DNA from 2 places in the Vreelandella neptunia genome. Region 1 is predicted to be linked to the other one. Evidence: riboswitches for the same ligand, from Rfam matches in the RefSeq annotation. Region 1 holds a riboswitch; the other holds the start of a gene.
What was found. Region 1 has a riboswitch for thiamine pyrophosphate ahead of SR894_RS14045 (SLC5/6 family protein). Riboswitches for the same ligand answer to the same signal wherever they lie in the genome.
Positions count from the first base shown of each region.

Region 2: another riboswitch for thiamine pyrophosphate. It lies ahead of thiM (hydroxyethylthiazole kinase); the one in region 1 lies ahead of SR894_RS14045 (SLC5/6 family protein).

Region 1 covers NZ_CP140255.1:3,005,552-3,014,162, forward strand. The annotation lists gene SR894_RS14040 (diguanylate cyclase domain-containing protein) at 1-625, opposite strand, end outside; gene SR894_RS14045 (SLC5/6 family protein) at 695-2,068, opposite strand; TPP riboswitch at 2,058-2,164, opposite strand; gene SR894_RS14050 (peroxidase-related enzyme) at 2,291-2,872, opposite strand; gene SR894_RS14055 (hypothetical protein) at 3,049-3,741, shown strand; gene SR894_RS14060 (CoA-acylating methylmalonate-semialdehyde dehydrogenase) at 3,822-5,321, opposite strand; gene SR894_RS14065 (zinc-binding metallopeptidase family protein) at 5,596-6,666, shown strand; gene SR894_RS14070 (alpha-E domain-containing protein) at 6,663-7,679, opposite strand; gene SR894_RS14075 (circularly permuted type 2 ATP-grasp protein) at 7,684-8,611, opposite strand, start outside.
Region 2 covers NZ_CP140255.1:138,913-147,523, reverse strand. The annotation lists gene SR894_RS00775 (cupin domain-containing protein) at 1-155, shown strand, start outside; gene SR894_RS00770 (DUF6164 family protein) at 152-520, opposite strand; gene gloA (lactoylglutathione lyase) at 530-1,066, opposite strand; gene SR894_RS00760 (hypothetical protein) at 1,311-1,655, shown strand; TPP riboswitch at 1,833-1,931, shown strand; gene thiM (hydroxyethylthiazole kinase) at 1,955-2,764, shown strand; gene thiE (thiamine phosphate synthase) at 2,754-3,386, shown strand; gene SR894_RS00745 (LysR family transcriptional regulator) at 3,383-4,303, shown strand; gene SR894_RS00740 (DoxX family protein) at 4,382-4,819, shown strand; gene SR894_RS00735 (DODA-type extradiol aromatic ring-opening family dioxygenase) at 4,905-5,642, shown strand; gene trhP (prephenate-dependent tRNA uridine(34) hydroxylase TrhP) at 5,635-7,026, opposite strand; gene SR894_RS00725 (DMT family transporter) at 7,147-8,022, opposite strand; gene SR894_RS00720 (D-alanyl-D-alanine carboxypeptidase family protein) at 8,114-8,611, opposite strand, start outside.

The DNA of each region.
Region 1 (8,611 bases):
TGCTAATATAGGCGTCATAAGCTGACTCAATAACCAAATTGAGTTCATTGGTACGCCGCTCAATTTGGCGTTCCATACTTTGATGTAGCTCATTCAGCGCCTGCTGAAATGCCTGGGCGTTTTTCTTCTCCAGCACCAGCCGCTCTCGCAAATGAACTTCCTCTGTCGCTATTGCCGCTAAGTCCTGGAGAGCCGCTAGCTCATCCTCGCTAACGACGCGTGGTTTGGTGTCGAGCGCGCAGAGTGACCCTAGTGCCAAGCCTTGCATAGACCGTAATGGAATCCCCACATAAAAACGAATGCCTTCGGGGCCAGTCACCAGAGGGCTTTGAGCAAAACGGGGATCTTGACTGGCATCTTCAACAATAAATGGCTCTGGGCACATGATGGTATAAGCACAGAAAGCCACATCGCGAGATGTTTCCTGGGGCTCAACGCCAATGCTTGACTTAAACCACTGCCGTTTAGCATCTACTAGCGTCACCGTCGAGATAGGCACACTTAGCAATTTGGTCACCAATCTGGTGACCCGGTCAAAAGCAGGTTCATCGGGGGTGTCTAGAAGTTCAAGCTCATAAAGGGCTGCTAAGCGAGCATCTTCGTCAGGTGCTATGGGGAAGCTCATTGTCATATCAACCATGAGGTAGCTATTATTCTAACAGCATAACGCGATCAGCCCTTTAGTGCTTAAAAGTCACCTCTTTCTATTTAACCCCGCGAGCAGCACACTCATTAGCGTTGAGGCGACTAATGCGCCGACGAATGGCCCCAAGGTAGGAATACTGCCCGGAAAACTGGCGGCCACCACCCCGGCGACCAAGCTTCCTTGGCTTAACCACCCAGGGAGAATGGCGCCCAGCAACCCCGCGAGGCCGCCCGCAATGGCCGCAAGCGGCGTCATTCGTTGCCACAAGCCTAGCAGTACAGGCACCACAATGGCGGCACACAGCAGGTCGGCAATCAAAAATAGCCGGAGTACCGACAGCCCCTGTAAGGCAATCAATACCACCGGAATCATCACCACCACCGTTACCCAGCGGGCAGCCACCAGTGAAACGCCCTTGTGCTCGCTGCGCGCGACCACCAGCGAGGCAATACCGTTTTGCAGCGTATCAACGCTGGAGGCGACTAACGTCACCGCTAATACTAAGGCGGGTAGCGTCAGCCAAACAGGAGCATCGCTTAACAGAGCAAAAAATGGCATCGGCGGCTCCCCCAGAGAGACACCGCTCATCGCGGCCAACACCCCCAATCCGCCAATCACCATGACGACGACGACCGTCATCGCGCCACCTAACCATGCCCCGCGTCCTAAACTTTGATCATCTTGAGCGGCCCAAACGCGCTGCCAATAGCCTTGGTGGAAGAGATTGGCCGCGGTAACAGCAATCACCAGGGTTAACGCTACGCTGAGCGCATTGGTGATAGGAATGGCTGGAAGCGCAGCTCCACTGGGAATAGTGGGAAGCCGCCATAGCGCCATGCCACCGACCACACACAGCAGTACCAGCAACAACCACGCCTGCCAACGGTCAGTGGCAAGGCTGGCACGCAGGCCTCCCGCTGCGGTATAAACCAGCGTGGTAAGCGCCACACCAATAATCACCAGTGCAGGTGGCACCTCGGAAAGTAAGGCAGTGATCGCCCCAATGGCGGTTAGCTCGGCGGCTAAAAAGCAGGCCATATAGGCTATAGATACCAGCGTTACCCAGCGCCTTACACCAGGGCCATAGCACGCTTCCGCAAACTCGGCGATGCTGCGCCCCTCGGGCAGCGCCCGACGAATCTTCGGCCCATACAGCCCTAATACGATAAACGGCAGCGCAGAGCCTAACGCATAGCCTGCCAGGGCCAACGGCCCGACAAAGGCGCCGATTTCAGGAGGAGCAAAGAGAATCCATGCGCCCATTCCAGAGGCAAGGAAGGAGAGCCCCAGTGTAGACGCCGTTTGAGAGTTGCGAGCGGTGACGTAATCATCAACCGGGCCATCCACCCAGCGAGCCCGGAGGCCTAAATAAGCAAAGCAGCACAGCGCCGCGCCAAGCACGGCTGACGTTAGGTAAAGCATGTCGCACTTCCTCCGCCGGTATGAACCGGATCAGGTTCCAGGGTCTGCGCAGCGCGCATCTCAGCCCTTTTGAGCAGGGCTCCCCTGGCGACAGTGAATGTAGGTGTTTTTGCTAAGCGCTTTTTCTAAGTACGTTTTTTCAGTACTTATCCAAGTGCCATCTCAAGAACTATTCTCAATCAAAAGCACAGCTTAGTAAAGTTGAGGTAGTACGGTGGCCTCTTAGCGGGGCACGCGCCCCATCAGGTAGAACTCCTCATTGGGCGGCGTGCCCGCCAGGGTGACCAACCGATTCGACAGGCCAAAAAACGCCGCGATGGCGCCAATGTCCCAACAATCCTCTTGGCTAAAGCCAACTTCCAGCAAGCGGGAGAGCCATTCATCGGTCATTTCACCCACATCGATAGCGCAGTGCATAGCAAAATCAAGCATTACCCGGTGGCGCTCGCTAATTGGCGCCACCCGATGGTTGATCGCCACCTGGTCAGCGAGTAGCGGGTCTTTACTGTAAATGCGCACCAGGGCACCGTGAGCGACTACACAATATAAGCAGTGATTACGCGCACTGGTAGCGACCACAATCATCTCTTTTTCGGCTTTGGTGAGCGTGTCCGACTCGCGCTCCATGAGCGCATCGTGATAAGCAAAAAAAGCACGAAATTCAGCAGGGCGATGGGCCAACATCAGAAAGACATTGGGCACAAACCCCGCTTTTTCCTGAACCGCTAAAATGGTACTGCGTATATCTTCCGGCAGATTATCCAGTGTTTCAGGCACGTTAAAACGACTTAATGATGCAGACATACTCACCTCTTTATTGTTAAATTTAAATATCTGGTAAAAAAGGTTTAGCTGATGTTAACAAAAAGCTAAATTAAGGTGCTTTTAATCAGCCGCCCTACTCGCCATACTGATACATCGATCTGTGATAAAAACCGCGCGTTACTCTTAATAAACAGTTCGTTCAAAGGGACACTGCCATGAACCAAAAAGAAGCCAAGGAACATACCCCTGGTCGGCTGCATGAGCTGTTTGCTGACCCCTATCGAGCGTTCGAAAATGATACCGATGAGCGTCAGCTGCACATTCGTATCATGCTGCATATGTTGCTTGCCCGCCCAATGAAACGGGGTCAAATGACACTCCGTGTTATCCATGGCTGGGAAAACGGCGGCTTTGAGCCAGAAGACCTACAGCATGTCGACTACTCCCTCGGCGGAGTGTCTGACTTCAAGCGCGCGGTACAGGACTTCGAACACGCCTCGAAGCACAACACGCCGCTCCCTGCTGACAAAAACGCCATTCTTGCTGCGCCACTCGCCGATGCCATTGCAGAGGCCGAAGCCGAGGGGCAAGATCTAAATAGCGACATTCGCGAAACACCAGCGAGATGGCCAGCATTTGAAGGCGGTTTAGCTCTATATACGCTGTTTAAGATGTACCACCGGCTGATTTATGGCGAAGATGACAACTACCGCTGCACGCAGTGCATGACACCGCTGGGTATGCGTGAAATACACGAATTTCACCTTGAAGAGGGTGAGTTCGCCCTGCTGGTTCCATCCGCTGACAACTTCATACATGAGGAGTCGCTTTTAGTGTTACATGAAAGCCAGCTCGGCCCCATCGAGCAACTGCTCGAAGAAAGCCTGCCTTTATTCGATAATTTTTAAGCCAGAACAGCCAGTAAGCTTCCGTCAATTGACCCTGTTTTTTATACAGGGCCAATTTTCGTTAATACAGGAAGCGTTCTTTAGCCCAGTGAAATTGTGCTATTGATACCGCTGGAAACATTTTCTGGTTCAAACCAACGCGCTGTCACCGTTTTTGTTTGTGTCCAGAACGCAATCGCCTGCTTACCATTAGGGCCCAAATCTCCCAATTTTGAAGCCCTTGAACCAGTGAAACTGAAGTATGCGACCGGTACAGGGATTGGCACGTTAATACCAATTTGTCCAACGTCGATATCGGTTTCAAACCGGCGCGCAACCCAGCCTGAGTTAGTAAAAATGGAGGTACCGTTGCCGTTAGGATTGGCATTGATAAAGGCAATCGCCTCATCCAGGGTTTCAACACTGACCACACACAGCACGGGGCCAAAAATCTCTTCCCGGTAAATCGTCATATCGGCGGTTACATCGGCAAACAGGGTCGGCCCCACGAAGTTACCGTTGGGGTAACCCTCTACCTCGACCTTACGACCATCGACCATCAGTTTGGCGCCCTCTTTCTCCCCTGCATCGATTAACCGCAGTACACGGTCACGGGCAGCGGGAGACACCAGTGGTCCCAAATCCGCATCGAGCTGGGTGCCTGGGCCTACTTTCATTGCTCGCGCCGCATCGACAATATCGCTTAACCACTCGCGCGCCTCCCCGACCAGTACCACCACCGAGTTTGCCATGCAGCGTTGGCCCGCAGCGCCAAAGGCTGAGCCCAGCAGGTTATTGATCGCCTGACTACGGTTAGCATCGGGCATCACCACACAGTGATTCTTGGCGCCCATCATCGCCTGCATACGTTTGCCCGCTGCTGCTGCCCGATTATACAGCAGTGACCCTACGTGGGTGGAGCCGATGAACGAGAGCGCTTTGATATCCTGATGATCAGCGATTTGGTTGGCCACGTCTGGGCCACCGTGCACCACGTTGAGTACGCCCGCAGGGACACCCGCTTCGTGGGCTAGCTCCACTAAGCGCATGGTGGAACTTGGATCTTGCTCGGAGGGCTTAAGAACAAAGGTATTACCGGTGGCAATCGCCAGCGGGAACATAAAGCAGGGCAACATAATCGGGAAGTTAAAGGCAGTAATCCCCGCCCCCACACCCAGCGGTTGGTGCATGGTGTAAACGTCCACCTCATTGGCCGCATTCTCAGCTAATTCACCCAACTGCAGCGAGGTAATCGAGCAAGCGTGCTCTACCACTTCCAGACCACGCCCCACTTCGCCTTCCGCATCGGGCAGGGTTTTACCGTGCTCCTCGGTGATAAGTGCCGCCAGTTCAGCGGTATTGTCGCGAATCAGCGCCTGCAGCTTGAGCATAATGCGCATGCGCTTACCCAGCGGCACTTTACGCCACTCCTTGAACGCCTCTTTAGAGCTGCTGATGGCACGCTCCACTTCGTCAGCGGTACAGAACGGCACACGAGCCACCACCTCTTGCGTCGCGGGGTTGACCACGTCGCGCCATTCCTGGCTTTGCGACTTCACGGGCTGACCATCGATATACATGGGAATTTCGCGAACGGACATAGCATTGCTCCTATTTATGGTTGTGGTTGTTATGGGTGCGAGTGTTAAAAAAGCTGTTTTTAAAATTCATCGCGGTAAGACAAGTACACAGGGTATAGCAGCAAGTTGACGTTAACGTCAACTAAGTATCTCGTGAGTAAACAAAATCTGTAGCAAGACGTCAATTAGCCTTTCCATTGTAGCGTCGCGCTGGCTATGCTTCGGCTAATCAGTGTGCCGCAGACTTGCGGATCGCCCGCGGCGAAAGCTCGTGTTTAAACACAGGGATTTATCTATGCAGACCTTTAGCTGCCGCTGTGGCAATCCGCTGTTCTACGAAAACACCCACTGCCTTGCCTGTCAGTCACAAGTAGGCTGGTGCCCTGCTTGTAGCAATATCGTGGCCATTGAGCCTATGGATAACGGTGGCTATCGCTGTACTCACCCAGGTTGCGATACGGCGCTACTGAAGTGCCACAACTACGCCGTTGAAAATGTGTGCAACCGTCTGGTGGTGATGGAGCACGGCCAAGCAGACACGCTCTGCGACTGCTGTCGTTACAACGAAGTCATACCCGACCTCAATATTGCCGGCCATCGCGAACGCTGGGCGGCACTAGAGGCGGCGAAACGGCGCCTTTTTCATACCCTGGATTTACTTAAACTTCCCCACGGCACCAAAGACGATGACATTAGTGTGCCATTAAGCTTCTCATTTATGGCCGATGCCCTGCCCGACCAGGGCTTATGGCGCTCCACTGCCAAGCAAGAAAAGGTGTATACCGGCCATGCATCGGGCCATATCACCATCAACGTCAAAGAAGCCGACGACGTTGAGCGCGAGCGCCTGCGGGTCGATATGAATGAATCCCACCGCACGCTGATTGGTCACTTCCGCCACGAGATCGGCCACTACTACTGGGATGTATTGGTTAAGGATCGCGATGAAGAGAATTGCCGTGCGGTATTTGGCAACCACCACCGGCCAACCTATGCTGAAGCGTTAGAGCGCTACTACCAGCAGGGGGCGCCCAGCGACTGGCCTAATTACTTCATCTCCGCTTACGCCACCATGCACCCCTGGGAAGATTTTGCCGAAACATTTGCCTATTACCTGGATATGGTCGCCGTGTTGGATACCGCACTGCACATGGGCATTACCCACGTTGAGTACGACGGCAGTCTGGAGAGCATGCTGATTGCCTTTCATCAGGTAGGGATGGCGGTGAATGAGCTCAACCGGGATATGGGCCTGCTCGATTTGGCCCCAGGAGTGCTTGCCCCGGCGGTGCGCGAGAAGCTGGCATACCTGCATCAAATCGTGCAGGCCGCCAGCCCGCTAGGGCACGACTCTCCCGCCGGTTAGTCGTTATCGTTATCCCCCGCGTGGCTTTGACTCTGGCTCTGACTCTGGGTTTGGGTATGTGTGACGCGTGGCACGCTGTCGTCATTCACAAAGTAGGTTGCGCTAAGCGTATCGTGGATAGCGGCAAAGCCGATCTGCAACTCGTCGATAAACAAGTGCAGCTTGCGGGGGGAATGCGCCAGCGCCTGGATATCGGCATCTACCACATCGGCGCGCACCAGCGAAACGGTTGCCGCCGGACGATCCTGGCGTGGCAGTAGGGACAGCTCATGACCCAGGGTTTCGAGGCTGCAGGCAATCGAGCGCGGCAGGTTAGGATCCTGCAGCAAAAAGCGCAATACATCGGGGCCACGCACGCGCAAGCGCACCTGCTGGCGGTACATTTGGTAAGCAGTTAGCGACTTGAGCACGCTCATCCACTGCAGGTTCTCAAACGGTAGCAGTTCTTCAGGGTTTTGCGGCAGCAGACTGGCGGAGCGCACATCCACAATACGGGTGGTCATATCGGCCCGCTCTAACTGGCGCCCCAGCTCAATAAAGGTGCGCGCAGGGCCATGGCTTAGCGTGCCTTCAATCAAGCCCGTCAGCGTCTGGCAGCCACGAATAACGCTTTTAAGAAAGCTATCGCGACGGCGTGGACTAACACCGTTTTCGGCATGATCGGCGACGCTCAGATAGAGCTGGTTAACCTCTTCCCAAATCTCCCGGGGCACCACATCCCGGGTGGTTCTGAGGTTCTCACGGGCACTGGCAAGCGCGGAGATAATCGAAATATCATTGTCGGTATCGGCGCATAAAAAGTGCACGACATTGCGTTCATCAAAGTCGGTATGGCGTGCGGTAAAGGCTTCCAGACTGCCGGTCATTTCGATAAGCGGTGCCCAACCAAGCGGTAAGCGACCCGGCAAATCGAGCATAAGGTGGCTATTGACGCTCAGTAAGCGCGCTGTATCTTCCGCTCGTTCGATATAGCGCGCCATCCAGTAGAGGTTCTCTGCAACGCGTGACAGCATGGCATTAGACTCCTTTCACCGCGGCCGCTGCCGCCTTATCGTCGGTTTCTACAATCCAGGTATCTTTACTGCCGCCACCTTGTGAAGAGTTCACCACTAGCGACCCTTCAACCAATGCCACCCGTGTTAAGCCCCCGGTGGTGACATGAATTTCAGGACCCGAGAGTATGAACGGGCGTAAATCCACATGGCGCGGCTGCGCCAAGCCATTCGCCAGCGTAGGCGTAGTTGATAGTGCCAGGGTGGGCTGCGCCATATAGTTGCGCGGATTCGCCTCTATCAAGCGGGCAAACTCTTCGCGGGTCTCTTTGGTTGAACGTGGGCCAATCAGCATGCCGTAGCCCCCTGACTCATTGGCCGGTTTCACTACCAGTTCATCCAGGTGGTCAAGTACGTAACGGCGGTCGTCCTCGAACATACACAGATAGCTGGGCACGTTGGGGATCAGCGGCTCTTGGTCGAGGTAGTAGCGAATCAACGCGGGAACGAAGGCGTAAACGACCTTGTCATCCGCCACACCGGCACCCGGCGCATTGGCGAGTGCTACTTTCCCTGCCCGCCAGGCACGCATTAGGCCCGCTACCCCCAGCATGGATTCAGGATTAAACGCTTCCGGGTCGAGAAACTCATCGTCTACCCGGCGGTAAATAACATCGACCCGACGCAGCCCTTCCACGGTGCGCATGTACACCACATCATCGTCATCAACGAGTAGATCACTTCCCTGCACCAGCTCGACACCCATTTGTTGGGCAAGATAGGCGTGCTCAAAGTAGGCAGAGTTGTAGATCCCAGGGGTTAGTACTACTACCTGGGGGTCATCCCCGTGCCTTGGCGACATCGCCGCCAGCATGTCGTATAGCTGAGCGACATAATCATCAACAGGCAAAATTTTGCCTGAGGCAAACAGCTCCGGCAGCACCCGCTTGGTG
Region 2 (8,611 bases), 2.1 Mb from region 1:
AGTTTTTGATACTGGAAGGTACGCTAAGCGATAGCGAACAGAGTTACACCGCAGGCACCTGGTGTCGCTACCCCAGCGGCGCGGCACCGGCACTCACCGCCGGTGATGATGGCGTTATGATGTACCTCAAACGCGGCCACCTGCCCGCAGCTTAGGCGCGCGATAGGCCCAGGAATGGCAGTAGCGTAAGGGCGGCAATAAGCCCCACGGCTAGCAGCACTAGCACGACCTGCAGCGGATGAGCGGCCAAGCGACGCCACAGCGTCTCGGCGTCACCCCGCTCAACCGCCTCCTGGTGCTCGCGCTGGGCGCGCTCAAGACGCTCTGCCTGATAGGCCTCTAACGCCGCGATGGCTGCGTCGTGCTGATGCGGGTTGCGCAGCCAAATAGCATCGACCCCCAGGCGGAAAAAGCCCGCCTGGGTTTCGTAGGTATCAAAGCCATGGGCGGCCAGCAGGTCACGCACCTCCATGGCCTCTTCATCGGTCACATGGCGCAATCGGAACAGTAGTTCAGCCATTGGCGTGCCTCAAGAGTCGCTCTTACCCACCATCAGGTCTGCTTGAATTACTTCGATCCAGTAGCCGTCCGGGTCTTTAACGAAGATAACATCTTTCATCTTGCCCTGATCGGCGCGCTTGACGAAGGTAACGTCGTGCTCGTCGAACCACGCCTGGGCCGCTGCCAAATCCGGCACGTTGAAGCATATATGCCCAAAGCCTTGGGGCTCGGCATTGCCATCGTGATAGGCGAAATCTTCTTGGTTTTCGGTTCCCCAGTTGTGGGTCAGCTCCAACAGCCCTTTCTGGCTAAACGTCCAGGCGGTACGCGCTTGCGCCTCTTCCGGCACGCTGTCGCTGGGCTCAAGGTTGGCTAGGAAGTAGAGCGAGAATTGCATCTCTTCGAAATCCAGCCGTCGCATCACCTGCATACCAAACACCTTGGAGTAGAACGCCAGTGCCTGCTCAGGATCTTTTACCCGCAGCATGGTGTGATTTAAACGAAACCCTTGGGTCTGAGGTGGCGCGGGCACAACGCCGGGATGCTGCTCGCCTTGAAAACTCATTTCACTCTCCTCTCGCTAATACTGTTCATTGACTCTATTGAGCCTCACATACCGCTTACCATGGGGGCTTTATTGCCATAATGCTAGTCCTTACAGGCACGTAGGCAGTGTCGTATCGGGGCACCGATAAGCGCGCTGGCAATACTAAACAAAAACCCTACACTTATTATTCATAAGCTTTACAAAAGTAGTCCCCGCAACATGCGTGATGCCCCACCTTTGAGGCGTCTACCAGGAGCTTTCCATGAGTGCGATTGATATGACGCTGGGAGACCAGCTGACCCTGAAACAGCTTGCCAATGCGCTTCACAACGGTTTTTCGCCGATTGTTGAAGTCGAGTCGATGGATGGAATTTACAAAGTGCGCTTTCACCACGCTAACGGCGTGTCTGACCTGAGTGACAACAAAGGCCACGTCAGTACTTTTCTGGGCACCGGTGAAATCCGCGACACTCTGGGCCAACTGGGCCTGACCCACGGCGTGCTGACTTTCGCCGACCAGTGCGGTGACGAGATGATTGGGGTAGAGGGTAAAGCGATGACACCTGATGAAATGCTTACCTACGGTACACGTATTTCGTTTCGTTAGATTCGACTTATCCGATACAGGAGCGAGGGAAGGTTGAAGCGAGGGTCTTTCGACCAGGGATGGCGAAAGTAGCGCCCAAGGACGGGTTAACAGCGCCCTCGCGTAAACCTTCGCTCGATAAAGAGATGTGCGATGGCGCAGGAGGGCTTTACAGGGCTACTTCAGGCAAGGATAGTAATCCCTCGACAGGGGCGCCCTCCGTTACGGGTGGGCTGAGAAGCACCCTTTGAACCTGAACCGGATAACACCGGCGTAGGGAGTCGTGGTAACGCTTACCACCTCCCTGCCGGGAGGATGCTATGACCCTACGCTCGCTTGGCGATTACCTTGAGACGCTGCGCTCAGTCACCCCGCTGGTTCACTGTATGACCAACTATGTGGCCATGAACAGCACTGCCAACCTGCTGTTAGCCACCGGCGCCTCGCCCGCCATGCTGCATGCGCCTGAAGAGGTGGCGGAGTTCACGGCTATTTCCGCGGGGCTGTCGATTAATATCGGCACGATCTCTGCCCACTGGGCCGATGCGATGCTGACCGCCACAGCGACCGCCCAGCAACATGATATTCCCTGGGTATTAGATCCCGTCGCCGTTGGCGCCACGCGCTATCGCCAAACGCTGTGCGCGAAGCTGCTGGCCGCTAAACCCAGCGTGATTCGCGGCAATGCGTCTGAAATTCTTGCCCTTAATGGCTTAGCCAGCCAAGGCCGCGGCGTGGATTCCACCGCCGCCACCGACCAAGCCGTGGACGCCGCGGTAGCATTAGCGCAAAAACACGGCTGTATTGTTGCGATGACCGGCGAAAGTGATTGGGTAACGGACGGCGCACGGCACTACCGTATTAACGGTGGCCACCCTTTAATGCCCCGCGTAACAACCCTTGGCTGTGGGCTGAGCGCGCTAGTGGCAGGCTTTGTGGCTGCCAACCGCGACGCCCCACTGGGCGCAACGGCAGCCGCGCTGGGCTGCTTTGCCGTCGCGGGTGAGCGGGCGGGTGCTAACGCCCAGGGGCCTGGTAGCTTTCAAGTGGCGCTGCTGGATGCGCTGTATCAACTCACCCCTGATGACCTCACTACTCATGCCCAGCTGGAGGCAATTCATGCCGCTTGATCTATCGCTCTATTTGGTCACCGATGCCGCGCTCTGCCGAGACCACGGCTTGGAACAAACGGTCGAGGCAGCGGTAAAAGGCGGTGTCACCATCGTGCAGTTGCGTGACAAGCATGCCAGCGATGAACAGATGATTGCCCAAGCCAAACGGCTAAAAGCACTTCTGGCGGGCACCGGTGTCCCGCTGATCATTAACGACCGCTTGCAGGTGGCACTGGAAAGCCAGGCCGATGGCCTGCATGTCGGCCAGAGCGACGCCGCCGTTCAGGAAGCGCGCCGTTTGTTAGGAGAACAGGCAATTATCGGCCTGTCGATCAATACCATCACTCAGCTGCAAGCCACGCCGTTTGAGCTGCTTGATTATGTGGGGATTGGCCCGGTGTTTGCCACCGAGAGCAAACAGGATCACGCCCAGCCCATCGGCTTTGGTGGCTTGGCTGCGCTGGTCAAGGCGTGCCCACTGCCCAGCGTGGCCATTGGCGGACTGAAAGCGGATCATGCGATTAGCGTACAGCGGGCAGGAGCAAACGGTTTAGCCGTAATATCGGCTATTTGTGGTCAGCCCGATCCTTACCAGGCAGCGCGCGCTTTTCAGGTTTTCCAAGCCGCTTCGGCGTCATGAATCAGTTAGAGCATATCGCCGCTTTTGTGCGGGTAGCCGAGCTGGGTAGCTATACCCGCGCTGCTGAAGCGCTGGATATTTCCCGCACTCGCGTATCCCGCCAGGTCATGGCACTGGAAGAGGCATTGGGTGCGCGACTGATACAACGCACCACGCGACGGCTCCATCTCACTGAGGCTGGGGAACGCTATCTAGTCCGAGCCCAAGGGATCCTGCAAGCGCTTGATGAGGCAGCCGCCGAGGTGGGTCAAGGAACCAGCGATGTGCGCGGGCGGCTGCGCGTGAATGGGCCGATGAGCTTTGGTACCCGCTACCTAGCGCCACTCGTCGCGCAATTTATGCACACTCACCCAGCGCTGGAAGTGCGCCTGGATTTGAACGACCGCCGTGTCGACCTGCTGGAAGAGGGTTACGACATAGCGATCCGTATCGGCAGCCTGCCTGACTCCAGCCTAGTGGCGCGCCGCCTGACCCGTTGCCGCCTGCTGTTCTGTGCCTCGCCGGCGTATCTTGCCGCTCACGGTGAACCCAGCAGCGTTGAAGCCCTTGCCGAGCACCGCTGCTTGCGCTATCGAAGTGGCCAACAGAGCGCTGACTGGAAGATTGCCACGCAGTCATTGACGGTCAATGGCCCACTGGAAAGCAATAACGGCGATGTACTCACCCACGCCGCGGAAGCGGGCCTGGGCATCGCTCAGCAGCCCAGTTTTCTGGTCACAGAGAGTATCGCCAACGGGCGTTTAGTGCCCATCTTGACCAGTGAGCCAGCGGTGCTGCTCGATGTTCATGCGCTCTACCCCGCCCGGCGCTACCTGCCCGCCAAGGTTGAACACTTCATCGACCTGCTCACCGAAGCGTGGGGCGACCCGCCGGTTTGGGAGCAGCACATTGGATTGTCGCCCATTACGCAACAGTGATGTGCAAATTACGCTGATTATCTCACGCTCACTCGACGGTAAAGTAGCTTTATCAACCACTCGATGGAAGCTACTACGATGACAACGCATACTCACTCTGCCCCCTCTCTACAGCCCTCTGTACAGCACTCTTTACAACCCCAGGCCATCTCACTACTGCGCGTCGCACTGGGTGTGATGGCTCTTGCCCACGGTTTGCTCAAGGTGTTTGTGTTTACCCTGCCGGGCACCGTCGGCTATTTTGAATCACTGGGTTTACCAGGGTTTCTGGCTTACTTGACCATTGCTGCCGAAGTAGGCGGTGGCGCCGCCCTGATTCTGGGTGTTTATACCCGCTGGGTGAGCCTGGCCCTGGTGCCGGTACTGCTTGGCGCTGCGTGGGTGCATCTTGGCAACGGCTGGATGTTCTCAAATGCCGGCGGCGGTTGGGAATTTCCGGTGTTCTGGACGCTGGCGTTAATCGTGCAAGCGGGCCTGGGCAGCGGCCGCTGGGTGCTAAGTAACCGATTCACCTAACACTATCACCTAAAACTATCACCTAACCCTATTGCCAGCGCTTGCTTACCGCCAGCGTTGGCCATGCTGCTGAGGAGACTCACTCATGTTACCTAGCCTGTTTATTTCCCATGGTTCGCCCATGCTGGCCCTCAATAAAACCCCGGCTCATGCCTTTCTACGTGAACTGGGCAGGCAGCTTGCGCCCAAGGCGGTGGTGGTGGTCTCAGCGCACTGGGAGAGCCTGGCGCTTAAGGTCAGCACCAGCGCCAAGCCAGAAACCATTCACGACTTTGGCGGCTTCCCTCGGGCGCTTTTCGAGTGCCAGTATCCCGCCCCTGGCGAACCTGAACTGGCCGAACGACTGGCCGTGTTACTGGGCGCCGAGCGGGTAGAGCGCGGCCTGGATCACGGCGCCTGGGTGCCCCTTTCACTGATGTTTCCTGACGCCAATGTGCCGGTTGTCTCGCTGTCGCTTCCGGTGCGCTGGAGCAATGCGGAGCTGGCCACGCTGGGCGAGCGCCTGTCGGCGCTGCGGGAAGAGGGGATTTTGGTGATCGGCTCGGGCAGCCTGACCCATAACCTGTATGAAATCATGCCCCAGGAGAGCCCTGTGCCCGCCTGGGTAGATGAGTTTGCCACTTGGGTAAGCGAGTGCCTTATCGCCAACGATCGTGAAGCGTTGCTTAGCTGGGAGCGCGCACCCAACGCGCTGAAGAACCACCCGACCCCTGAACACTTTCAGCCATTGCTGGTGGCCATGGGGGCAGGAGGCGACGCAAAACAGCTGCACCACAGCGTTGAGCACGGTGTGCTTGCGATGGACGTTTATGCGTTTAGCTGATCGCTACCCCTAACGATTCAGGTTGTGCTGCGCTGGAAGGCGCGAGATCACGCATTAACAGCGCAAACTCAAGCTGTTCAGGGGTGATGCTGACCTTGGGGAGGGGAATTCGAACGCGATGCCCCGAGCCAGGCGCTGCGCTTTGCGATTCACCTCGCAAATTCTCGATATGCTCGAGCACGAAGCGGTGATTGCCACCTGGCAACATAAGCTCCATACCATCCCCCACTTCAAAGCGGTTTTTAACCTCGACTTCCAACCTGCCACGAGCCGGATCAAACCCCAGCACTTCACCGACGAACTGCTGGTGAACGCCGATGGAATGCCCCTGCTCATAGCTTTGGAACTCGCCGTGCACATGGCGTTGATAGAAGCCTTCGGTGTAGCCTCTATTCGCCAGGTTCTCAAGTTCATCCATTAGCCGTTTGTTAAAGGGGCGCCCAGCGACGGCGTCATCAATGGCTTGCCGATAGACTTGCGCTGTACGCGCGACGTAGTAGTGGGACTTGGTGCGCCCTTCAATCTTTAGCGATGCCACGCCCATTTGCGTCAGCCGAGCAACATGCTGCACCGCGCGCAGATCCTTGGAGTTCATGATGTAGGTGCCGTGTTCATCTTCATACACAGGCATCAGCTTGCCAGGGCGGGAAACGTCTTCAATCAGGGCCGAGAGCTCGTCTGGACTGTCGGCCGCTACGCTACCACTGCCTTGGGCGGCTATTAAGTCGCCCGTGTCATCGTGGGTTGCCGCTATGGTGTTGTATTTCCAGCGACACGCGTTGGTGCAGGTGCCTTGGTTAGGATCGCGATGATTGAAGTAACCCGACAGCAGGCAACGCCCTGAATAGGCGATACACAGTGCGCCGTGGACAAAGGTTTCGATCTCTAAGCCTGGGCACTGCTCGCGTATTTCGCCGATCTCTTCCAGTGACAGCTCCCGGGACAAAATGATGCGGCTGATACCTTGCCGCTGCCAGAATTGGGCGGCAGCCCAGTTGACGACATTCGATTGCACCGAGAGGTGGATGGCTTGTTCCGGCCAGCGATCACGCACCATCATAATCAGGCCGGGATCCGACATAATCAGCGCATCGGGCCTTGCCTCAATCACCGGCGCCATATCCTGGAGGTAGGTTTTCAGCTTGCTGTTGTGGGGGGCAATGTTGGAGGCCACGTAAAACTGCTTGCCTCGGGCATGGGCGTACTCGATACCACGATGTAAGTTATCAATTTTAAAATCGTTGTTGCGCACCCGGAGAGAGTAGCGCGGCTGCCCCGCGTAAACCGCATCAGCCCCATAGGCAAACGCATAACGCATGTTCTTAAAGGTGCCGGCAGGGGAAAGGAGTTCGGGAGCTTGCTTAAGTCGTTCGGGGGCTTGCATAGACGGTCACCGTGATCAGGACGATGGCTCGCAGCGGGCTGCGATGAAAGGCCTGGATTATAACCAGCCCAACCCCGTCGTTTTGGCAAGCTCACGGCTTCCGTGACCTAGATCAAATAGTCACGCCGTTGGACGACGTTTCAGGGTCGTGCGCCGGTCGTGATACGCCACCGCTAGCCCGCTGCCCATTATCAAGGCGCTGCCTACCCAGACCCAGAGATCTGGCATTTCACCCCAAAACCACCAGCCCAACAGTACCGCCCAGAGCATGGCGGTGTAATCAAAGGGCGCGGCGATGGCCGCAGGGGCAAACCGAAAGGCCAAGGTGATAAAAGCGGTGGCCGCAACGCCCAAGATGCCGGAGGCGAAAAAGCCTACCCAGTGCCAAGGGTGAGGTGTTTGCCACACCCAGGGCAGCGTTAGCGCGGTCACCACCAGAGGCACGCAGGTCATATAAAACAGCATTGCCCAGAGGTGTTCGCGGGCACCGTAGCGCCGGGCGGTAATCATCATCAGCGCATAAAATAGCGCCGCGCCCACTAATACCAGCGCGCCCACCTGAAACGCCTCGCCGTTGGGCCGCACCACGATCAGTACCCCCACAAAACCAACTAAAGATGCAATCAGCACCGGTGGGTCAATCCGCTCTCCCAACAATGGCACCGAAAGCAGGGTCACAAACAGCGGTGCCACAAAGGCGATCGCCGTGGCTTCTGCCAGGGGTAGCAGCGTCAGCCCCCATACGAAACAGACCATGGTGGCGGTATAGATCAGGCCGCGCAGTAAATGGACGACCGGCCGTTTCGTGCGCAGCTTGCGTAATCCACCGGCAAAATGGGCAAGCAGGGCAATCAACGGTAGCGACACCAAGGCACGGAAGAAAATAATCTGCAGCGGCGAGTGCACTTCACCTAACCACTTGGAAACGGCGTCGCCTAGGGCGAGAAAAAGAACGCCCAAACACATGCAGAGTATGCCTTTCAGCGAGGTTGTCACCGCGATCTCCCTGTTCACTGGTCAATATAAAGTGCCAAAAAAGAAAAACCCCGCCAATTAGCCATTGGCGGGGTGATCACAGCCCACCCGCTTATAAGCTGGCGTTAACGACCATGCAGTCCATACCTTGGGAGTGCAGCTCGCGGCAGGCTTGACGGGCTCTCTGCTCGTCCAGCGCCATGAGCCGGGCGCGATAAACCGGGCTTTGGCCCTCTACGGTGTCCACAGCAATACGACCACCTAAACTTTGGGCAATGCGTTGAGCGGCTTGCTGCGCCAACTGCCGTGCTTGGGCTTCTCGACTGAAGGCACCTACTTGAACCCCCCAACCACCGCCTGTTTCATTAGCAGAGGCCAGCTGTCGTTCGCGCTCAATGAACGCTTGCAGTGGGTCGGGCTGAGGTGCCTCGCTTTCGGGAGGGGGACGCTGAATGGTGGCAATATCAGCCAACTGCTCGTCAAGATCGACCAACGGCGTTGAAGGGGTGGCGTTGGCCGAGGGCGATGTAGTTTCGACCACCGCTAGCAGGGGCTGCTGTGGCGCAGGCTGCTGGGGTGCAACCGGCTGAGCAGGTGGCTCAAAGGCCAT